DNA from 4 places in the Duganella sp. Leaf61 genome. Region 4 is predicted to be linked to each of the others. Evidence: predicted binding sites of a transcription regulator. Region 4 holds the regulator's gene; each other region holds the start of a gene.

Region 1 (5,848 bases), on a different contig from region 4:
CTCGGCTTCGAGCCGGCACTGCGCACCATCAACGCCTACGAACCGGCCGATAACGGCCTGTGGAGCAGTCTGAACAAGAAAGACGCCGGCAAGCTGTACAAACAGTGCAGCAACTACGTGGAACACAATGTGTGCAATTGGATGATACCGGCCGACGACGCGCACGACCTGTGCGAGTCTTGCCAGCTGACGGTGGTCATTCCTGCCCTGTCGTCGGAAAAGAACCACATTCTCTGGTCACGCCTGGAAACCGCCAAGCGCCGCCTGCTGTTCTCGCTGGCCGCGCTCAACCTGACGCCGGACTCGAAAGAAGATGCGCCCGAAACCGGCCTGGCATTCCAGTTCCTGGAAGATGGCGCCACCCCTGACGAATGCGTGATGACGGGCCACGACGACGGCCTGATCACCCTGAACATCGCCGAAGCCGATCCGGCCGAGCGCGAACGCACGCGCGAGCAGATGCACGAGCGCTACCGCACGCTGCTCGGGCATTTCCGCCACGAGAGCGGCCATTATTATTTCGACCGGCTGGTGGTCGATACGCCGTGGATCGACAGCTTCCGCACCCTGTTCGGTGACGAACGCGCCGATTACAGCGAAGCGCTCAAGCGCCATTACGAGAATGGCCCGGTCGCCGACTGGGAAGAGCGTTTCGTCAGCAGCTATGCCAGCTCGCACCCGTGGGAAGACTGGGCCGAAACCTGGGCCCACTACCTGCACATGATCGATACGCTGGAAACGGCGCACTCGTGCGGCCTGTCGCTCAAGCCCGCCAAGGCCGACGAGCCGTCGCTCGATGGCGTCACCTTGCCGACCAGGCTGGACACCTTTGACGACACCATCTCCGACTGGTTCGCGCTGACTTACGTGCTCAACAGTCTGAATCGCAGCATCGGCATGCCGGACTCGTATCCGTTCAAGCTCAGCACGCCGGTGCTGGAGAAGCTGACCTTCGTCCACAAGGTGGTTGCTTCCTACAAAACCACCGGCATCAAGCAGGCGCGTCCAGCAGCTCCACCGACACCTGCATCAGCACCGGTGGCGACGCTGGCCCAAACTGGTTGAAGATCGCCACGTCGGCGGCATCGTGTCCGTAAGCGAGCGTGACACGGCCGCCGCGCGCAGTGTCCTGGGTGGGGTCGAAGGTGTACCAGCGGCCGCCCACCCAGGCCTCGAACCAGGCATGCTGGTCCATCGGCACCAGCTCGTGCAAATACCCGACCACCATGCGCGCCGGAATGCACAGGCTGCGGCACAGGGCAATGCCCAGGTGCGCCAGGTCGCGGCATACGCCCTCGCGCCGCAGGTTGACCTCGGTGGCGGTCATCTGGCCATACAGCGTATTGGGATCGAAACGCACCTCGCGCCGGATCCAGTCGCTGATCGCGGCTACCTGGTCGTAACCGGGCGCCACATCGGCTACGATTTCGTTCGCCATGGTGGTGAACTGCTCGGATTCGCAATAGCGGCTCGATAGCAGGAAGGTCAGCACGGCGTCGGGCAGGTGCTGCACCGCGTCGAACGGCGCCCCGGGCGCCACGTCGATCTCGTCGGCGGTCATCACGTCGGCCGATGTCTCGATCGAAAATTCGCCGGCCGGCGCCACCACGCGCTGGCACAGGTTGCCATACATATCGGTAAACTCCACCACCGGCACACTTGGCGTGAGCGTATAGGACTCGCGCGCCACCCATTGCTGGGCGCCGCTGCGCGCGCGCAACATCAGGATAAACGGCGTGGGGCCGTCCAGGGTGAACGCAAGTTTGCAGGCAGTACGCAGCCACATGGGGAGTATCGCTTTCAATATCGAAGTGGTCTGCACCATAATGGCGCACGTTGCCCGATGCGCCGAGGTGAACACGGTGCACGCATCTTAGCATCGACACTATTATCAAGAAACGTGCCTGCGGTGCGCGGCGTGTTACGCTGAGATATCAGGTATGAATCATGCTTAATTAAGCACATCGCGATGAAACAGGTCGCGCCCACATCGAAAAGGCATTCCGCATGGCTATCCGTATCGCGCTGCACCACAAGACCAGTTACCGTTATGACCGCCTGGTCAACCTGTCGCCGCACGAAGTACGCTTGCGCCCGGCTCCGCACGCGCGCACTCCGATCCTGTCGTACTCGCTGACGGTGCAACCCGACGATCACTTCATCAACTGGCAGCAAGACCCGTACGGCAATTACATCGGCCGTTTTGTGTTCCAGGAAAAAACCGACGTGCTCGACTTCACGGTGGACCTGGTGGCCGACATGACGGTCATCAACCCGTTCGATTTCTTTGTGGAAAAATACGCCGAGAAATTCCCGTTTGCCTACCCGGAGCAACTGACTGCCGAACTGAGCCCCTACCTGCGCACCGAAGCGGCAGGCCCACTGCTGAAAGAATGGGTGGCGTCGGCCCGCGCCGCGCTGCTGGCAGAACCGATCCTCACCAACGACTTCCTGGTGGCGATTAACCAGCGCCTGCAGCTCGATATCGCTTACCTGCTGCGCATGGAACCGGGCGTGCAAACGCCGGAAGACACGCTGGAAAAACGGTCGGGCTCGTGCCGCGACACCGGCTGGCTGCTGGTGCAGATCCTGCGCGAACTGGGGCTGGCGGCGCGTTTCGTGTCCGGCTACCTGATCCAGCTGCGCGCCGACCAGGAAGCGCTGGACGGCCCCAGTGGCGCCGCCGAAGATTTTACCGACCTGCACGCGTGGACCGAGGTGTACATCCCCGGCGCCGGCTGGATCGGCCTCGACCCCACCTCCGGCATGCTGGCCAGCGAAGGCCATATTCCGCTGGCCTGCACGGCGATGCCGTCGTCGGCCGCGCCGGTCAGTGGCTATACCGACCGGGCCGAGGTGACGTTCTTCCACGAGATGACGGTCACCCGCATCCACGAAGACCCGCGCGTGACCAAACCGTATTCGGAAGCCGATTGGCACAAGATCGACCAGCTGGGTCAGCAGGTCGATGCCGACCTCAAGCGCCAGGACGTGCGCCTGACGCAAGGCGGCGAGCCGACCTTCGTCTCGATCGACGACATGGACGGCGCCGAATGGAACACGCTGGCGCACGGCGACAAGAAGCGCGAGCTGGCCGGCAACCTGATGCACCGCCTGAAAAACCACTTCGCGCCCGGCGGCATGCTGCACTACGGCCAGGGCAAATGGTACCCGGGCGAGCCGCTGCCGCGCTGGGCCCTCAATATCTTCTGGCGCGTCGATGGCCAGCCGATGTGGTTCGACGCGTCGCTGTTCTCCGACGATCACGTCAACGACGGCTATGGCAGCGACGAAGCGGCCAGCTTCATCGCCGAACTGACGAAAACCCTGCGCCTGCCCGCCAACAGCCCGATCGCTGCCTACGAGGACGTGCTGCTGCAAACCCAGCGCGAGCAGGCCCTGCCGCGCAATATCGATCCGTTGCAGGCTGATCTGACATCACCGGAAGAGCGGCGCCGCCTGGCGCGCCTGCTCGAGCGCGGCCTGGGCCAGGTGGCCGGCTACGTGCTGCCGTTAAAAGCGGCCGACTACGACCCGTCGGTCATGCTGGGCACCAACTGGCGCACGTCGGCCTGGCCGCTGCGCCGCGAGCACCTGTACCTGCTCGAGGGCGATTCGCCAATGGGCCTGCGCCTGCCGCTATCCACGCTGCCATGGGTGCTGCCGGAAGAGCGCGAGGCCGACCTCGAGTTCGATGTCGATCCGTTTTCCCCGCGCGGCGCGCTGCCGGTCACCAAAAAAGAGAAGCGCCCGGTACTGGGCCTGGCCGCCGGCAAGTCGGCCGAGCAGGCCAAGGCGCGCACGCCGCAAGACCCCGCCGCCCGCGACGTGATCCACACCGCGCTGTGCGTGGAAGTGCGCGGCGGCCGCCTGCACGTCTTCATGCCGCCGCTCAAACGCATCGAGGACTACCTGGCGCTGGTGTCCGCCGTGGAAAACACCGCGTCGAGGCTGAAGCTCAAGCTGCGCCTCGAAGGCTATGCGCCGCCGCGCGACCCGCGCATCAAGCTGCTCAGCGTGACGCCCGATCCCGGCGTGATCGAGGTGAACATCCATCCGGCGGCCAGCTGGAATGAGCTGGTCTATAACATGTCCACCCTGTACCAGGAAGCGCGCCTGACGCGCCTGGGCACCGAAAAATTCATGCTCGACGGCCGCCATACCGGCACCGGCGGCGGCAACCACGCCACGCTGGGCGGCGCCACGGCCGAAGACAGCCCGATGCTGCGCCGGCCCGACCTGCTCAAAAGCCTGATCACGTACTGGCAGGTGCACCCGGCGTTGTCGTACCTGTTCTCGGGCACCTTCATCGGGCCGACCAGCCAGGCGCCGCGCGTCGATGAAGCGCGCGACGACAACCTGTACGAACTGGCGATCGCCTTCCAGCAGATGGACCAGGTACTGCCGACCATGCACGACGGCGACAAGCCGTGGATGGTCGATCGCCTGCTGCGCAATATGCTGGTCGATTTGACCGGTAATACGCACCGCTCCGAATTCTCGATCGACAAGCTGTATTCGCCGGACGGCCCTACCGGGCGCCTGGGCCTGGTGGAATTCCGCGCCTTCGAAATGCCGCCGCACGAGCGTATGAGCTTGTTGCAAATGTTGCTGCTGCGTGCGCTGGTGGCGCGCTTCTGGCGCCAGCCGTTCCAGGCCAAGCTGGTGCACTGGGGCACGGCGCTGCACGACCGCTGGATGCTGCCGCACTTCGTGGCCCAGGATATCCGCGATGTGGCGCGCGACCTGCGTGCTTCGGGCTACGAGTTCGAGGAGCACTGGTTCGAACCGTTCATCGAATTCCGCTTCCCGCGCTTCGGCACCGTGGTCTATGAGGGCGTGGAAATGGAACTGCGCCAGGCCATCGAGCCGTGGAATGTGCTGGGCGAGGAAGTCACCGGCGGCGGCACCGCGCGGTATGTCGATTCGTCGGTGGAACGCATGCAGCTGCTGGTGCGCGGCCTCACCGACGGCCGCCACATCGTCGCCTGCAACGGCCGCATGCTGCCATTGCATCCGACCGGCGTGCCCGGCGAGTACGTGGCCGGCGTGCGCTTCCGCGCGTGGAGCCCGTGGTCGGCGCTGCACCCGAGCATCCGGGTGCAGGCGCCACTGACATTCGACCTGGTCGATACCTGGAGCGGGCGCGCCATCGGCGGGTGCACCTACCACGTGGTGCACCCGGGCGGGCGCAGCGAAGTCGGCTCGCCGGTCAATGCCAACGCCGCCGAAGCACGCCGGTTTGCGCGCTTCTGGCCGCACGGTCACACCCCGGGCCCGATGACTGTGATGAAAGAGGCACACAATCCGAGCTTCCCGATGACCCTGGACTTGCGCTGGCAGCCGTATTGACCTATTGTTTCGGTCCAGCAATCGCTTAACCTGCTTTCCATGTAGTCTGCGCGCCCATGCCCTCTCCCCTTCTTGCCCATTACCTGGCCGCGCCCGACAGCTTCGACGAAATGCTGGACGCGGCCAGGGTGCCGCGCGCGCACTGGCGCGCGATGCTCGACAACCTGGGACTTGAAGCGCCGGGCATGATGCGCCAGCGCAACGAGATGGTGCAGCGCCAGGTACGGGAAAATGGCGTGACCTACAACGTTCCGGCGGACCGCGACGGGCGCCAGCGGCCGTGGGATCTGAATGCCCTGCCGCTGATCCTGCCACCCGACGAATGGAGCGTGATCGAAGCGGCCGTGATCCAGCGCGCCACCCTGCTCAACCAGATCCTCGGCGACGTCTATGGCGAGCAGCGGATGCTGCGCGAAGGGCTGCTGCCGCCGGCGCTGATCCACGGCCACGCGGGCTTTCTGCGCCCATGCCACGATATCGGCCACCTCGAGGACGT
Region 2 (5,848 bases), on a different contig from region 4:
GAACTTCTGGCGCGGGCTGATCGACAACGACGAAGGCGCGGGCGTGGACAAGACGCACCAGGTCTGGAAGACCTTCTCGGAACAGCGCCACGTGCGCTCGGTCACGCTGGACGGCAACCGGGCAAAAGTCTTGTACAGCTTTGGCGCCGGCGCCGCCCACTGGGAAACGACATATACCCTTGATGCCGATGGCGCGCTCGGTGTGGCGGCGACGTTTACGCCGCTGCGCGACGACTTGCCCGATCCGCTGCGCCTGGGCCTGCGCTTCGACAACGACAACACGCTCGACACCATCGAGTGGTACGGACGCGGACCGCAGGAATCGTATGCCGACCGCGCCACCGGCTACGCCATCGGCCGCTACACCGGCAAGGTGGCGGACCAGTACCACGGCTATAGCCGTCCGCAGGAAAGCGGCAACAAGACCGGCGTGCGCTGGCTGTCGCTATTCAACTCCCAGGGCAGCGGCATCACCGTCAAGGGCGCCGCGCCGTTGTCGGTCAACGCGCTGGCGTTCCCGTACGAAGACCTGTACCTGCGTCCGCGTGGCGCCTGGAAAAGCTCGGAGATTGCACCGCATGGCGACGGCTCGCTGCTGATCGACCTGGCCCAGAGCGGCGTAGGCGGCGACACCGGCTGGAACCTCACCGGCCGCGCTCACGTCAAGTACCGCATCAAGCTCGAACCGGCCAGCTACAGCTTTACCATCGCGCCGCTTGCAGCCAAACCGCAGGAGACAAAATGAAAATAATGACAACCGCCGCCGCGCTGGCGCTGCTGTGCAGCGCGCCGTGGACGATTGCTCAAACTCCCGCACAACCGGGCGGCCCGTGGGTGGCCGACCTCGGCAACGGCCGCTACCAGAACCCGATCCTGTACGCCGACTATTCCGATCCCGACGCCATCCGCGTGGGCGCCACGTTCTACATGACCGCGTCGAGCTTCAGCAACGCGCCGGGGCTGCCGCTGCTGCAATCGACCGACATGGTCAACTGGGAACTGGTGGGCCATGCGCTGCCCAAGCTGGTGCCGGCGCAGGCATTCGCCACGCCGCAGCCGGGCAAGGGCGTGTGGGCGCCGTCGCTGCGCCATCACGCCGGCAAATTCTGGATCTTCTATCCCGATCCCGATTTCGGCGTGTACGTGATCACCGCCACCAGCTTTGCCGGACCGTGGAGCGAGCCGCACCTGCTGTTGCCCGGAAAAGGCATCATCGATCCGTCGCCGCTGTGGGACGACGACGGCAAGGCCTACCTGGTGCACGCGTGGGCCAGGAGCCGCGCGGGCTTCAACAACATCCTGACCTTGCGCGAGATGGACCCGGAGGCGCGCACGCTGCTCGACCAGCGCGGTAAGGACATCATCGACGGCAACAAGCTCAGTGGCTACACCACGCTGGAAGGTCCGAAGTTCTACAAGAAGGACGGCTACTACTACATCTTCGCGCCGGCCGGTGGCGTGGAACACGGCTGGCAGTCGGTATTCCGCTCGCGCACCATCGCCGGGCCGTACCAGGACCGCATCGTGATGGCGCAGGGGGCCTCCACCACCAACGGCCCGCACCAGGGCGCGTGGGTCGATGATCTGAAAGGACGCGACTGGTTCTATCACTTCCAGGACAAGCGCGCGTACGGCCGCATCGTCCACTTGCAGCCGATGCGCTGGCACGACGGTTGGCCGGTGATCGGCGAGGACAAGGATGGCAAGGGCACGGGCGAGCCGGTGCTGGTGCACGACAAGCCGGCCGGCAAGGACAGCGGCATCAAGGCGCCACCGGCGGGCGACGAATTCAACGCCGCCAAGCTGGGGCTGCAATGGCAATGGAACGCCAACGAGGCGCCGGGCTGGTATGAACTCACGGCCAAGCAGGGCAGTTTGCGGTTGCATGCGCAGGCGGCGCCGGTTGCCGGCAGCGTGCGCGACGTGCCTTCCGTGCTGACGCAAAAATTCCCGGCGCCGGCCTTCACGGTCGATACCCGGATTGAGGTTCATGGCGACCTGAGCCGCGCGGGCCTGGTGGTGCTGGGGATTCAATACGCGTGGATCGGCGTGCAGCAGGGCAAAAATGGCAGGGAGCTGGTGCTGGCAACCTGCGCGGAACCGGCTGCCGCCTGCAAGGAGCAGGTGCAGGTGTTACGGCCGGTGGACCAGGGAGGGAACAACCGTACGGATAAACAGGCGCTGTACCTGCGGGCGCAAGTGAGCGACGGTGCGGTGGTGCGCTTCTCGTACAGCCAGGATGGCAAGCAGTACACACTGGCGGGGCAGCCGTTCACGGCCAGCGTCGGACGCTGGGTGGGGGCGCAAGTGGGCCTGCTGGCGACGCGGGTGCCGGGAGCCAGCGGCGCCCCGGCATATCTCGATGCCGACTACTTCCGCGTCGGCAAATAATTTCAACAATACGCCGGCAGATTACCCGCCGGCAGCTTGCTTACAGCACCTCGCCCTTGGCGATCTCCACTTTAGGTTCAGGCGACACTGCAGCCGGCTGGACCGGTGCGGCTTTCGCCTCCAGCGCCGCCAGGCGAGTTTCCAGAGCTTCCAGCTTGGCGCGGGTTTTGGCCAGCACCTGGGTCTGAATATCGAACTCTTCGCGGGTAACCAGGTCGAGCTTGGAGAAGCCCTGGGTCATCATGGACTTGACGTTCTTTTCGATGTCCTTGGCGGGCGAATTTTCGACGGCCTTGGAGATCTTGTTCTGCAAGTCGTTAAAAAAAGTATTCATATCCATAATATTCCTTGATCTGGTGGCGGGACGGATGCACCATTGAAGTGCGTCCGTGTATCGATGTGGTGCAAATTCAAACAGCGCGGCCAACTTTCCTTCCAAATTATCACTTTTGTCAGAGGCGGCGCCCTGTCGCCCATGACAAAGCAGCCAAAGCTGCTATCTACCAGGCAACGTTAGCTGGCACGCATTCTGCTATAGAAGCCAGGGAATGCTTAACGCTTCGCTTCACAAGGATTTTACCCGCATCGCACCTAGTATCTGTATTCAGTTTCGATAACTACAAGGACAAAATGATGAAGAGCCAAAACAAAAGCCTGACCCGAACCCTGACAGCAGCAGCGTTGACTTTGGCATTCGCCACCATTAGCGCCTCGGCGCAGGCCCAGGAAGCGCAACCCGCTGCCGAAGCCGTACCAGACAACCAGATTTCCTATAACGTCGCCGTTGTCAGCGATTACCGTTACCGCGGCATTTCGCAAACCCGTCTGCAACCAGCCGTGCAGGGCGGTGTTGATTATGTCAACAACCCCACCGGTGTATATGTGGGGGCCTGGGCCACCAATATCAAGTGGATCAAGGACGGCGGCGGCGATGCCTCGTATGAATTCGACGTCTATGCCGGCAAACGCGGCCAGATCAATGACACCTTCGCCTACGACGTCGGCGCGCTGTACTACGCCTATCCTTCGAACAAGCTCGCCACCAGCGCCAATACCTTCGAATTGTACGCCCAGGTGAGTGCTGGCCCGTTCTCGATCAAGTATTCGCACTCGACCAGCAACCTGTTCGGCACGCCTGACAGCAAGAACAGCGGCTACCTCGACGGCCAGTTCAACTATGACGTCTATGACGGCTATGTGCTCAACCTCCATGCCGGCCACCAGAACGTCAAGAACAATGGCCCGGTCAGCTATAGCGACTACAAGGTCGGCGTGACCAAGGACTTCGGCGTGTTCTCGGTGTCGGTTGCCGGCGTCAAGACCAATACCGATGCATACGTCGGCCGCAACGGCAAAAACCTCGGTAAATCGGGCGCAGTTGTGACTATTTCCAAAACTTTCTAAGCGAGGCTCTCATGAAAATGATTACCGCCATTATCAAGCCGTTCAAGCTTGATGAAGTCCGCGAAGCCCTGTCGGCCATCAACGTGCAGGGCATTACGGTGACCGAGGTGAAGGGTTTCGGTCGTCAAAAAGGACATACCGAGCTGTATCGCGGCGCCGAGTACGTCGTGGACTTCCTGCCGAAGACCAAGATCGAAGCGGCGGTTGACGACAGCATCGTCGAGCAGGCAATCGAAGCGATCGAAGGCGCAGCCCGCACCGGCAAAATCGGTGATGGCAAGATCTTTGTGTACAACCTGGAACAGGTGATCCGTATTCGTACCGGCGAAACCGGCAACGAAGCTCTTTAAGGGGATTTAGATGAAGAAAACTATAACAACGTTGCTAGCTGGGGTATCTCTGCTGTTCGCTCTTGCCGCACCGATCCATGCGCAAGATGCCAAGCCGGCTGATGCGCCGGTGGCCGCCGCCACCGCCGCTGCACCGGAAGCTGCCGCTGCACCCGCCGCTGCGCCTGTGGCGGCCACCGCCGCCGTGGCTGAAACCGCGCCTGCCGCCGCGCCCACGCCGCAAAAGGGCGACAACGCCTGGATGATGGTTGCCACGCTGCTGGTAGTCATGATGACGATTCCCGGCCTGGCCCTGTTCTACGGCGGCCTGGTCCGTTCCAAGAATATGCTGTCGATCCTGATGCAGATCTTCATGATCTTCGCCGTGATCGTCGTGTTGTGGTGTATCTACGGTTACTCGCTGGCGTTTACCGAAGGCAATGCATTCTTCGGCAACCTGCATGACCGCACCTTCCTCAACAATATCTACGATCCGGTCAAGGGCACCTTCGCCTATGCCGCCACCTTCAGCAAGGGTGTGGTAATTCCGGAGTTCATGTTCGTTGCCTTCCAGGCCACGTTCGCAGCGATTACCTGCGCGCTGATCGTCGGTGCATTTGCCGAACGCGCCAAGTTCACCGCCGTCCTGCTGGTCGTGGTGATCTGGTTCACCTTCTCGTACCTGCCAATCGCCCACATGGTCTGGTTCTGGACCGGTCCTGACGCGATCAAGGATGCCGCTACCCTGGCGACCGAAACCGCCAAAGCCGGTTACCTGTTCCAGCACGGCGCGCTCGACACCGCTGGTGGTACCGTGGTGCACATCAACGCCGCTGTTGCCGGCCTGGTCGGTGCTTACGTGATTGGCAAACGCGTCGGCTACGGCCGCGAATCGATGGCGCCGCACTCGGTGACCATGACCATGATCGGCGCTTCGCTGCTGTGGGTCGGCTGGTTCGGTTTCAACGCCGGTTCGCCGCTGGAAGCTGGCGACATCTCGGCCCTGGCCTTCATCAACACCCTGCTGGCCACCGCAGCTGCCACCGTGTCGTGGGTCTTCGCTGAATGGATCTTCAAAGGCAAACCATCGATGTTGGGTGGCGCTTCGGGTGCGGTAGCGGGCCTGGTCGCGATTACCCCGGCTTGCGGCTTTGTCGGTCCGATGGGCGCGCTGATCATGGGTCTGCTCGCTGGCGTGATCTGCCTGTGGGGCGTGAATGGCCTGAAACGCCTGCTCGGCGCCGACGACTCGCTGGACGTGTTCGGCGTGCACGGCGTGGGCGGCATCCTGGGCGCCATCCTGACCGGCGTGTTCGCTGCGCCATCGCTGGGTGGCCAGGGCATCTTCGACTACGTGGCCAACAAGCCATCGGCCGACTACTCGATCAGCGGTCAAGTGCTGATCCAGGCAACCGGCGTGGGCGTCACCATCGTCTGGTCGGCAGTGGTTGCCTTCATCGCCTTCAAGCTGGTGGACATGGTGATCGGTCTGCGCGTACCGGAAGAAGAGGAACGCGAAGGCCTGGACATCACCACCCACGGCGAGTCCGCCTACCACATGTAATCCGACATGTAATTGCTGTTAATCTTGTCAGGAAAGCCTCCGCACTTGCGTGCGGGGGCTTTTTTTTATTTCCGCCTTTAAAATAGGGTTATCGCCCCGATGTAGGTTGTCCACAAGGTAATATTCGGTGTTTCAGCGTGCCTGGAGGGTCGGCCTCCCG
Region 3 (5,848 bases), on a different contig from region 4:
AGGTCGTTCATCATCGATTCGTCCTGTGGCTAGATTGTGAGTAATGATTCATCGACGACTTGTGGCCGGATGAGTCAAAGCATCTTAATCGCATTATCAGGACGACATCCGCACTGTTGACTGCAGGTTAGTGCGGCTTACGTGATACTACTTATTGGCGCAAAGGTCGGCGATTTCCTCTTCCGTAAAACCGGCCTGGCGGCGCGCTTCGAGATTGAACGGGCCACGCGGCACCGGCGCCCAGTATTCCTCGCACAGCGCGGCGAACGTCGCGCGCGGCTCCAGCCCGCGCTGGTGGCACAGGTGGCGGTACCAGCGGTTGCCGATCTCGACGTGGCCGATTTCGTCGTCCAGGATAATGTCGAGAATGGCAGCGGCCTGCAAGTCGCCGGCCTGGGCGATCTTGGCGCGCATCGGCGGATTGGCGTCCAGCCCCCGCGCTTCCAGCACGCGTGGCACCAGGGCCATGCGCGCCAGCGCGTCGCCGGTGGTCTTGGCCACCATTTCCCACAGGCTGCCGTGGGCGGTGAAGTCGCCGTAGGCATAGCCGAGCGTCACCAGGTGCGCGGCCACCAGCGAAAAGTGCAGCGATTCCTCTTGCGCCACTTTCAGCCAATCGGTGTAGTAGGCAGCAGGCAGATCGGGGAACCGCCACAGCGCATCGAGCGCCAGGTTGATGGCGTTGAATTCGATGTGGGCCAGCGCGTGGATCAGCATGGCGCGCCCTTCCACCGTGTTCATCGAACGCTTGCCCAGTGCTGACGGCAGCACCAGTTCCGGCAAGTCCGGGCGACCTGGTATCGGCCGGTCGGCCGGCGCTTGAAGCTGCGCGGCGGGATCGGGCGCGCAGCTGCCGGCACGAACGGCTGCGGCCAGGGCGTTGACGGCGGCGACTTTCTCGAACGGGTCCGATTGCAGCAGGCAGTGCAAGGCGCGGGTGCGCAGTTCGGCGCTGTGAGCGTATGGGGGCAAGGACATGAAAATACGGGAGAGCAAAGGCACGAGTGTAGCATCTTGCTATGTGCCTCAGTTACTCATCCTGGTCCTACAGTCGTGCCGCGCGTGCACCTATAGCCGTCTCGGCGAGCTCACCGCATCATCGGTCCTGTGCTGCGCTACACACCCGGCGGAAAGCGCCGGAAGCCAGCGTGTATCCCCCAACCATCAGGAGACCACCATGAGCTACCTCGACCGCGACACCTACGGCATTTACAACACCGATTATGCAGACATCGACAACGGCCCCGGCCCGCGTCTGATGGGCGCCGACACCCTCATCGGCGAAGACGTGTACAACCTGCAGGAAGAAGACCTGGGCGACATCAAGGAAATCATGCTCGACATGCGCCAGGGTAATGTGGCCTACGCCGTGTTGTCGTTCGGCGGCTGGCTGGGCATGGGCGACAAGCTGTTTGCGGTGCCATGGGAAGCGCTGCAACTCGACACCGTCAACAAGCGCTTCCTGCTCAACGTGTCGAAAGACCACCTGAAGAACGCTCCCGGCTTCGACAAGGACAATTGGCCCGACATGGCCAGCTCCGAATTCTCCACCCAGATTCACGATTTCTATGGCACCCAGCAAGCCATGCCCGGCGGCCGTACCGCCAGCGGCAGCGTGATGAGCGCCGGCAACGGCAGCCTGCAGAGCGATCCCGGCTATTCGAGCAGCCGTGGTTCGGGACTTGGCAACCTGTAAGTCTTAAAATTACCACCGAAAAAGCACGCGCTGGTCGCGTGCTTTTTTTATGCACCATAATCGTGCGGGTCTTCTGGCATGTTTCTTGATATAACTGCACTCAACAGGGGGAAGTTATATTATGGGAAAATTTTTCAATGAAATGACCGCAGATGGCCTGGCACACAACGCCAGCGCCGAGGTGCGTGAGCATTACCGTGAGTTTTGTGGCTGGCTGCAACGCCAGTCGCCCGATACCATCGAACGCAAGCGGGCGGAGGCGGATCTGACCTTCCGCCGGGTGGGTATTACTTTTGCCGTCTACGGCGACGACGCCGGCACCGAACGGCTGATTCCGTTCGACACCATCCCCCGCATCATCACCGCTGCCGAATGGAAGCAGATGGAGGCCGGCCTGGTGCAGCGCGTTAAAGCGCTCAATATGTTTATCCATGATATTTATCATGACCAGAATATCGTCAAGGCCGGCCTGATCCCGGCAGAGCAGATCTACAAGAACGCCCAGTATCGACCGGAAATGCAAGGCATCAATGTCGCCTCCGACATCTACGCCCATATTGCCGGGGTCGATATCGTGCGCGCCGGCGAAGGCGAGTTTTACGTGTTGGAGGACAATTTACGGGTGCCGTCCGGCGTGTCGTACATGCTGGAAGACCGCAAGATGATGATGCGCTTGTTCCCGGAGTTGTTCGCGCGCAACAAAATTGCACCGGTCGATCATTATCCAGACATGCTGCTCGACAACTTGCGCTCGGTCGCGCCGATGGGCATTACCGACCCGGTGGTGGTGGTAATGACCCCCGGCATGTACAACTCGGCCTACTTCGAACACGCGTTCCTGGCCCAGCAGATGGGCGTGGAACTGGTCGAGGGCAAGGATTTGTTTGTCAGCGATAACACGGTCTTCATGCGCACCACGCGCGGCCCCAAGCGGGTCGATGTGATTTACCGCCGCCTGGACGACGATTTCCTCGATCCGCTGGCGTTCCGTCCCGATTCTTCGCTGGGCGTGCCCGGTTTGCTGTCAGTGTACCGCGCCGGCCGCGTTACCCTGGCCAATGCGATCGGTACCGGCGTGGCCGACGACAAGTCGATTTACCCGTTCGTGCCCGACATGATCAAGTTTTACCTGTCGGAAGAACCGATCCTCAACAACGTACCGACGTACCAGTGTCGCAAGAAAGAGGATCTGGCGTACACGCTGGCCAACCTGCCCGACCTGGTGGTCAAGGAAGTGCACGGCGCCGGCGGCTACGGCATGCTGGTAGGACCGGCCTCGACCAAGCAGCAGATCGAAGACTTCCGGGCCCGCCTGCTGGCCAACCCCAACGGCTATATCGCCCAGCCCACGCTGGCCCTGTCGGCCTGCCCGACGTATGTGGAGGACGGCATCGCGCCGCGCCATATCGACTTGCGGCCGTTCGTGTTGTCTGGCAAGACCATTTCGATGGTACCCGGCGGCCTGACGCGCGTGGCCTTGCAGGAAGGCTCGCTGGTGGTGAACTCGTCGCAAGGCGGCGGCACCAAGGATACCTGGATTTTGGAACGCTAAGGAGACACCCATGTTAAGCCGCACCGCCGACCACCTGTTCTGGATGGCGCGCTACACCGAGCGCGCCGAGAACACCGCCCGCATGTTGGACGTCAATGTGCAAACCTGCATGTTGCCGCAGTCCGATGAAGATAACGCCCAGGTCTGGCGCGCCCTGCTCGGTATTTCCGAACTGGAGCACCGCTTTGCCGAGCACTACGATGTACTCGGTGCACGCGAAGTCATCGACTTCATGGTGCGCGATCCCGCCAATCCGTCTTCGGTGGTTTCGTGCCTGACCGAAGCGCGCGAAAACGCCCGCGCCGTGCGTGGCACGCTGACCACCGAGGTCTGGGAAACCCAGAACCAGACCTGGCTTGACATGCAGAAAATGCTGAAGACCAATATGCTGGAAGACGACCCGAGCAAGTTTTTCGAATGGGTCAAGTACCGCTCGCACCTGTCGCGCGGCGTCACGCTGGGCACCATGTTGCGCGACGAGGCCGTGCATTTCATCCGCCTGGGCACCTTCCTGGAGCGGGCCGACAACACGGCGCGCATCCTCGACGTCAAGTTCCACAGCGGTACCGCCGCGCCGGCCGTGCGCGACGCCATGAACCAGCGCGATTTTTATTACTGGGGCGCGCTGCTGCGTTCGGTCTCGGGTTTCGAAATCTATCGCAAGGTGTACCGCGACGTGATCACCCCGGCGCGCATCGCCGAACTGCTGATGCTGCGTGCCGACATGCCGCGTTCGCTGCTGGCGTGCATGGACGAGGTGGTACACAACCTGGGCGAAGTGCGCAACGATGTGTCGGCCGATACCGAGCGCCTGGCCGGGCGCCTGCGCGCGGCGCTGCAGTTTTCCAAGATCGATGACATCCTCGAAGCTGGCCTGCACGACACCCTCACCCGCTTCCTGGCCGACATCAATCAGCTTGGCAATCGCGTCAGCCGCGATTTCCTGGTTCCCCTGGCGGCATGAACGAAAGGTAATCGATGCAATTGACCATACGGCACGAAACGCGCTATATCTATACGGCGCCGCTGGCCTATACCATCCAGCAACTGCACATGACGCCGCGCAAGGAGCCGCAGCAGCAGGTGCAGTCCTGGCACCTGAACGTGCCTGGTCATGTGCACGCTTACACCGACGCTTTTGGCAACCTGTCGCACATGATGACGATGGACACCCAGCACCGGGGGCTGGACATCGTCGCGTCGGGCATTGTCGAGACCACGGCCCCGCTCAAGGGCCGGGTGCCGAACGGCGATGCACTGTCGCCGCTGTTGTTTACCGCGCCTACCCGGCTGACCGAAGCCACGCCCGGCATTCTCGAGCTGGCCGCGTCGTGCCTGCCGGATGGCCGCGCGCAATCGCGTGACCTCATGAGTTTAGCCGAGCACATCTTTGGTGCAGTCAAGTATCAAAGCGGTGCAACGGCGGTCACGACCACTGCCAGCGACGCGCTGGCGCTGGGCCAGGGCGTGTGCCAGGATCACGCTCACCTGTTCCTGGCCTGCTGCCATGCGCATGGCATTCCGGCGCGCTATGTGTCCGGTTACATCGATCCGGAAGACAGCGACCACGCGGCCAGCCATGCCTGGGTGGACGCCTGGGTGGAGGACAAGGATTATCACGGCTGGATCAGCATCGACGTTACCCATGCGCGCCTGATGACCGATGCGTATTGCCGGCTGGCGATCGGGCGCGACTATGACGGCGCAGCGCCGATACGCGGCGTGCGGCGCGGCGGCGGCATTGAATCGATGGAAGTGACAGTCGATATTTCTACCCGCTAGTGTCCGTGAAAGGTTGCTCGGTGTAAAATTAAACTGTTTTCATTAATCAAGATCCAACATGACTTATTGTGTGGCCATGCGCCTCGATGCCGGCCTGGTGTTTTTATCGGATTCGCGGACCAACGCGGGTGTGGACCAGGTGGGTACTTTCCGCAAGATGAGCGTCTTCGACGTCCCCGGCGACCGCACCATGGTCATGATGACCGCTGGTAACCTGTCGATCTCGCAATCGATCCGGCAACTGGTGGCCGATTATGTCAGCGCCGATGGCCGCAGCATCTGGAATGTCACCAGCATGTTCGAAGCGGCGCGCCTCCTCGGCGATGTGGTGCGGCGGGTGCACGAGCGCGATGCGAAAGCGCTGGCCGAGTTCGGCATCGACTTCAATGTCAGCATCATCCTTGGCGGCCAGATCGGGGCCGAGCGCTGCCGCCTGTTCCAGATTTATTCTGCAGGCAACTTCATCGAATCGCACGATGAAAATACCTATTTCCAGATCGGCGAGGCCAAGTATGGCAAGCCGATCATCGACCGCGTGATCACGCCTGCCACCAGCCTCGACGATGCTGCCAAGTGCGCGCTGATTTCGATGGATTCCACCTTGCGCTCGAACGTGTCGGTCGGCTTGCCGCTCGATTTGCTCGTGTATGAGCAAGGCGCGCTGGCCATTACCCACTTCGTCACCATCGACCAGCGCAACCAGTACTTCCAGATGATCCGCAACACCTGGGGCGACCAGCTCAAGCAAGTGTTCGAGGGACTCGACAAGCCGGTATGGGACGCCGCGCCCGACACCCGCGACAATGTGCTGCATGCCA
Region 4 (5,848 bases):
CGGTGGCCCTCAATGTCCTGGAAGATCTCGGCTACTACTGCGTCGACAATCTGCCCCCGGCCCTGCTGCCGCACCTGGTCTCCACGCTGGTGGGTGAAGGCTTGCGCTCGCTGGCGGTGGCGGTCGATGCGCGCAGCGCCGAATCGCTGGCCACGCTGCCCGCCGATGTGGCGCACCTGCGCGAGGAAGGCCACGACGTGCGCGTGATGTTCCTCACTGCCAATACCCACTCGCTGGTGGCGCGTTTTTCCGAAACCCGGCGCAGCCACCCGCTGTCGCACGAACTGCGCCCGGGCCAAAACCCCGCCGCACGCCGCACCCTGATCGAATGCATCCTGGAAGAACGCGAACGGCTGTCGGCCATCGAGCAGCTGGGCCACGTGGTCGATACGTCCGAGCTCAGCGCCAACAAGCTGCGCGCCTGGGTCAAAGACCTGGTCGAGCTCGAGCACGCGCCGCTGACCCTGTTCTTCGAATCGTTCGCCTTCAAGCTGGGCGTGCCGATGGATGCCGATTTCGTGTTCGACGTGCGGGCGCTGCCCAACCCGTATTACGACCTGTCGCTGCGCCCGCTGACCGGGCGCGACGCACCGGTGATCGAATTCCTCGACGCCCAGCCCAGCGCCGGCGACATGCTGGAAGACATCCGCGCCTTCGTGGAAAAATGGCTGCCGTCGTTCAAGACCGACAACCGCAGCTACCTGACCGTGGCCCTGGGCTGCACCGGCGGCCAGCACCGCTCGGTCTATATCGCCGAAAAACTGGCCGCCTACTTCCACGCCAGCGAGCGCGTGGTGATACGGCATCGCGAGCAGTAATTCATGTCAGCGGTCTTGATCAAGGCCGCCGACCCCGCGCACATTGCGGCGGCGCGCGAGGTCGTGCGGCGGGCCCGGGCGCATGCTGTCAGGCAGCGCCGTGAAAATGGCGCAGCGGATGCGCGTGGTCCGGCCACGCGGGTGCCAAAATCTGCCTGACCATGTCATCGGTCACATCGGCCAGCGCCGGTGGCGTCCAGCGCGGGGCGTGGTCCTTGTCGATCACCAGCGCGCGGATGCCTTCGATGACCTGGCCGTTTTCCAGTGTGCGGCGCACCGCCGCGCGTTCCATGCGCAGGCAGTCGGCCATGCTCATTGCCGCCCCCTGTTGCTGCAAGGCGTGCGCCACGCACATCATCAGCGGTGAGCGCGTGGCCATGAGCGCCAGCGTCGCCCTGGCAAACTCACTGTCGTCGTTTTGCAACGACGCGACGATGGCCGGCACCGATCCCGCACCAAAATGACGGTCGATGGCGGCACGGTCGCGCTCAAGTGAACCTGGCCCGGCAGCGGCCTTGAACGGGGCTGCAAAGGCCGCAATCGCCGCCGGCAGGCCAGCACCGCCACCTGCACTCAAAACCGCTCCCAGCGCCGTTAAATCGGCCGCCGGCACGTAATGGTCGGCCAGTCCCGCATACAGCGCATCGGCTGCACGGATGTTGGCGCCGGTAATGCCCAGGTACAGTCCCAGCCGGCCCGGCAAGCGGGACAGGAAATAGCTGGCACCGACGTCCGGGAACAGGCCGATATTGGTCTCCGGCATTGCCATCTTCGTGCGATCGGTGACGATGCGTGTGCGGCTGTGCGGACCGGCCTGCGCCACGCCCATGCCGCCGCCCATCACCACGCCGTCCATCACCGCAATATACGGTTTCGGGTAATGGTGGACCAGGTGGTTGAGCGCGTATTCCTCGGTGAAGAAATCCTCGACCAGCGCACTGCCCTGCTGCGGCGTAGCGCGGCCCAGGTCGTGGAAGAAGCGGATGTCGCCACCGGCGCAAAACGCCTTGTCGCTGCTGCTGCGCACGACCACCGCCTGCACGGCGTCGTCGTCGCGCCAGGCCAGCAAGGTGTGCGTGATGGCGCGTACCATGTCGAGCGACAGCGAGTTGAGCGCGCGCGGACGATCGAGCGTGATGACGCCGGTGCCGTCACTGACGGCAGTTAATACATGTTCGCTCATGGCTGTCCTGTGGATTTGTTCGACGACGCTAAATGTTCCAGCGGGTTGGGCAAGGTTAAATCGCCGCCCAGGCGGGCCTGGAATTTTGCAGCGGCTGCCGGCGGGTGCCCCATGTGGCGCGCGTAGATCACGGCAAACGGCAGGTCGTTCACTTCTTCCTGCTTGAAGCCGGTGGCCTGCTGCATGGCCGCCGGATCGCGCGCAGCGGCCAGCGTAAACGTCACCAGCCGGTCCAGCGTCGACGACTGCAGGTTGAGGATGGACGCCATCATGGTCAGCGGCGCGGCAGCGAATGCGTGGTAGTGCAGTGCCTTGGCGCCGCGCGCCATCTCGGCCGGCAGCGCGCCGTCGGGTGCCACCTGGGCCATGGCGTTGTCGAACACGCCGTGGCCCCATGTTAATAAGCGCTGGTCGTGGGTGACGGCGCCGACGGCAGTCACGGCCAGCCCTTCCCAATAATAATGGTTGTTGCGCTTGCCCTTGCGGGTGTCGGCGTGGACCAGTGTGGCGTCGGCCAGCGTGGACAGCCACGCCTCGATCGCTTTCTTTTGCGCGGGCGTGGCAGCTGCCTGCACGCGCGCATAGCTGAGCGCCAGTCCGCCCAGGGTCCACTTGCGCACGAAATACGCCTGCTCGCTCGACATCTTGCCCAGCATGGCCTGCTGGCCAGCCCAGCTGTCCAGCCAGTTCAAGGCGCAGGCGGCGTCTTGCGGCTTGCCGTTGGCCTGGTAGCGGCTGGCGTTGCGGGCGACACCAGACAAGAATTGTTCAACCGGCTCGGTGCTGGCGATGTTTTTGGCGCGCCGCGCCGGGTCGATCACGGAATGGTTGGCGTCGTTGTAGTAGCTGTTGGCGTCGATGTCGATGACGGCGGCCGGCGCCGGCTGGCAGGGGGCGGCGACGGCGGGAGCAGCGGAGGCGGAAAGGAGAACGGTATAAACCAGATAAACAATTTTCATGTAGCTCCAAAAACAAGAAAGGGCGCTCGTTCAGCGCCCTTAGTTGGTGTGTCGCGCCGTTGTTAAAGGGCGGCGGCAGCTGGTTCGAAGTTATCCGGGAGATGCTTGATCGCATCGTGGCCGTGCTGTTGGACTTTGCCTTTGTACTTCATGACCTGGCGGTCCAGCTTGTCGATCAGGGTGTCGATCGCAGCGTACAGGTCTTGCGACAGGCTTTCCACGTAGACCGTTTTACCGGACAGGCGCAGATTGATTTCAGCCTTTTGGCGCTTGGTTTTCTCTTTAAGGTTATCTACGGTCAGAATGACAGCAATATCAATCACTTGATCAAAGTGCCGTGTCACGCGTTCGAGCTTGCTTTGCACGTATTCACGAATGGCGGCGGTCACTTCGAGATGATGTCCACTGATGGTGAGATTCATACACACTCCTAAAGATAAATGTCGCTGACGGTTAGTGCTTTACCCATTGTTGCTGAGTAAGCAGGAACCAGTGCACTACAAAGACTTGCGGAGACTGACTGGAGGGATTTTGAGGGCTTCGCGATATTTGGCAACAGTGCGTCGCGCAATCACCATGCCCTGTTCTCCCAGCATGTCCGCAATCTTACTGTCGGATAAAGGATTTTTAGGGTCTTCAGCTCCTGTCAGTTGCACGATCAGTGCCCGTATCGCCGTCGAACTGGCTTCACCTCCCGCTTCGGTGGCGACGTGGCTACCAAAAAAATATTTCAGCTCAAACATGCCGTGCGGAGTCAGCATGTATTTCTGAGTTGTTACCCGAGAAATGGTGCTCTCGTGTAAACCCAGTGTATCAGCAATTTCGCGAAGCACAAGGGGGCGCATGGCAACCGCGCCGTGCGAGAAAAAGTTCTTTTGTCGTTCTACTATCGCTTGTGCCACCCGCAGGATGGTGTCGAACCGCTGGCGCATATTCTTGATCAGCCACTTCGCCTCCTGCAGCTGCGCGCCCATGGCGCCCTCACCTTTGCCCTGCTTGAGCAGGTTGGCATACATGGCGTTCACACGCAGGCGCGGCATGACGTCGTTGTTCAGGCTGACCTGCCAGCCGGTGCGCGATTTTTTCACGATCACGTCCGGCACCACGTAATCGGAGACGTCGGATGCGAACGCCGCACCGGGGTGCGGATTGCACTGGCGGATCACGGTCTGCGCTTCGCGCAGGTCTTCGTCGTCGCACAGCAGCGCTTTTTTCAGCTTGTTGAAATCGCGCTGGGCAAACCAGGTCAGGTGCTTTTCGACGATGGCCACGGCCATCCGTCGCGTCACCATTGGAATGCCGGGCAAGCGCTTGATTTGCAGCGCCAGGCACTCGGCCGCATTGCGCGCCCCCACGCCGGCAGGGTCGAAACTTTGCAGCAGCGACAACGCCGTTTGCAGCTCGTCGAGTTCGACTTCCAGTTCCTCGGGCAGGCGCGCATGGATCTCGTCGAGCGCTTCTTCGAGGTAGCCGTTTTCGTCCAGCGCATCGATGATCAGTTCGACCAGCGCGCGGTCGCGCAGCTCGAGCACGGTCACCCGCATCTGCTCCATCAGGTGCTCGCGCAGGGTGCAGTGGTGCGCTTCGATTTGCGGACGCGCGTCTTCGTCGTCGGGCGCCTTGCTGCGGCCGGCGTCGCTCCAGTCCATGTCCGCTTCGGCGGTGGTACTTTCGGTATCGGCAGCAGGACCGTCGTAGGCGTCGGCCTCGCCGGCGGGCGCCGCTTCCTGCGGACCCGATTCGGACGGTGCTTCGCCGGACGGCGCCTGCTGGCTGATGGCGCCGTCGGACAACAGCCGCAGAGAATGGTCGAGCGGATCGTCGAGCCGCTCGAGCAAGGGATTGTCGGTCAGGAGTTGTTCGAGTTCCTGGTGCAGCTCCAGCGTGGAGAGCTGCAGCAAGCGGATCGATTGCTGCAGTTGGGGCGTCAGCGCGAGATGCTGCGAGGTCCGCAGTTGCAACGACTGTTTCATGGATTACATTCGGAAGTGTTCACCCAGGTAGACGCGGCGCACCGACTCGTCGGCGATGATGTCGTCCGGACGGCCCGACGCCAGCACCGAGCCCTGGTTGATGATATATGCGCGGTCGCAGATGCCCAGCGTCTCGCGCACATTGTGATCGGTAATGAGGACGCCGATTTGTCGCTCCTTGAGAAAGCGCACGATGCGCTGGATCTCGATCACGGCAATCGGGTCGACCCCGGCGAATGGTTCGTCGAGCAGCACGAAGCGCGGGTTGGTGGCCAGCGCACGGGCGATCTCCACCCGGCGGCGTTCGCCGCCGGAGAGCGAGAGCGCGGGGTTGTCGCGCAGCTTCTCGATTTGCAAATCGGCCAGCAGGGTATTGAGCCGTTCAGTAATGTCAGCCTTGGATAAAGGCTTGCCGTCCACTTTTTGAATTTCGAGGACAGCGCGAATATTTTCTTCCACCGTCAGCTTGCGGAACACCGACGCTTCCTGCGGCAGGTACGACAGGCCGAGCGAGGCGCGGCGGTGGATCGGCAGTGACGAGACGTCGACGCCGCCGATATCGATGGTGCCGGCGTCGGACGGTACCAGGCCGACGATCATGTAAAACGACGTGGTCTTGCCGGCGCCGTTGGGGCCGAGCAAACCCACCACTTCGCCGCAATCGACTTGCAGCGAGACGTCGTGCACGACCTGGCGCTTGCCATAGCTTTTTTGCAGGCCGCGAACGATCAGGGTGCTACCGCAACTAGGCTCCATGTCATTTCCCCGCAGGCTGGGTGGCAGGCACCGGCTGCGCCGGCGCGATCGGCGGGCGCTTGGACGACGGCTGGATCACCATGGTGCCGCGGCCGGCGCCCGGTTTGCTCTCGCCGCTGCTGCTGTTCTTGACCGCGAACACTTCGCGGCGGCTGTCGT

Evidence for each region. Region 4 encodes sigma-54, which starts transcription at its own class of promoters, with help from an activator protein. Its sites were predicted from a motif close to TGGCANGNAANCTGCTTT; they were not measured.
Region 1: a site for sigma-54 is predicted at 1,937-1,954, ahead of ASF04_RS17140 (DUF2126 domain-containing protein). Genes of this name have one in related genera too.
Region 2: a site for sigma-54 is predicted at 2,910-2,927, ahead of ASF04_RS12650 (TorF family putative porin). Genes of this name have one in related genera too.
Region 3: a site for sigma-54 is predicted at 1,771-1,788, ahead of ASF04_RS19395 (circularly permuted type 2 ATP-grasp protein). Genes of this name have one in related genera too.

Annotation. Positions count from the first base shown of each region.
Region 1 covers NZ_LMLM01000028.1:441,578-447,425, reverse strand. The annotation lists gene ASF04_RS17150 (putative zinc-binding metallopeptidase) at 1-1,065, shown strand, start outside; gene ASF04_RS17145 (transglutaminase family protein) at 992-1,786, opposite strand; gene ASF04_RS17140 (DUF2126 domain-containing protein) at 2,008-5,352, shown strand; gene ASF04_RS17135 (circularly permuted type 2 ATP-grasp protein) at 5,409-5,848, shown strand, end outside.
Region 2 covers NZ_LMLM01000012.1:841,820-847,667, reverse strand. The annotation lists gene ASF04_RS12665 (glycoside hydrolase family 2 TIM barrel-domain containing protein) at 1-745, shown strand, start outside; gene ASF04_RS12660 (glycoside hydrolase 43 family protein) at 742-2,391, shown strand; gene ASF04_RS12655 (accessory factor UbiK family protein) at 2,432-2,731, opposite strand; gene ASF04_RS12650 (TorF family putative porin) at 3,025-3,795, shown strand; gene ASF04_RS12645 (P-II family nitrogen regulator) at 3,807-4,145, shown strand; gene ASF04_RS12640 (ammonium transporter) at 4,156-5,688, shown strand.
Region 3 covers NZ_LMLM01000029.1:297,913-303,760, reverse strand. The annotation lists gene paoA (aldehyde dehydrogenase iron-sulfur subunit PaoA) at 1-14, opposite strand, end outside; gene ASF04_RS19405 (ferritin-like domain-containing protein) at 148-978, opposite strand; gene ASF04_RS19400 (PRC-barrel domain-containing protein) at 1,178-1,696, shown strand; gene ASF04_RS19395 (circularly permuted type 2 ATP-grasp protein) at 1,818-3,248, shown strand; gene ASF04_RS19390 (alpha-E domain-containing protein) at 3,259-4,212, shown strand; gene ASF04_RS19385 (transglutaminase family protein) at 4,227-5,030, shown strand; gene ASF04_RS19380 (proteasome-type protease) at 5,089-5,848, shown strand, end outside.
Region 4 covers NZ_LMLM01000031.1:189,411-195,258, reverse strand. The annotation lists gene rapZ (RNase adapter RapZ) at 1-818, shown strand, start outside; gene ASF04_RS22670 (enoyl-CoA hydratase/isomerase family protein) at 907-2,001, opposite strand; gene ASF04_RS22665 (alginate lyase family protein) at 1,998-2,960, opposite strand; gene hpf (ribosome hibernation-promoting factor, HPF/YfiA family) at 3,023-3,382, opposite strand; gene ASF04_RS22655 (RNA polymerase factor sigma-54) at 3,458-4,933, opposite strand; gene lptB (LPS export ABC transporter ATP-binding protein) at 4,937-5,689, opposite strand; gene lptA (lipopolysaccharide transport periplasmic protein LptA) at 5,691-5,848, opposite strand, start outside.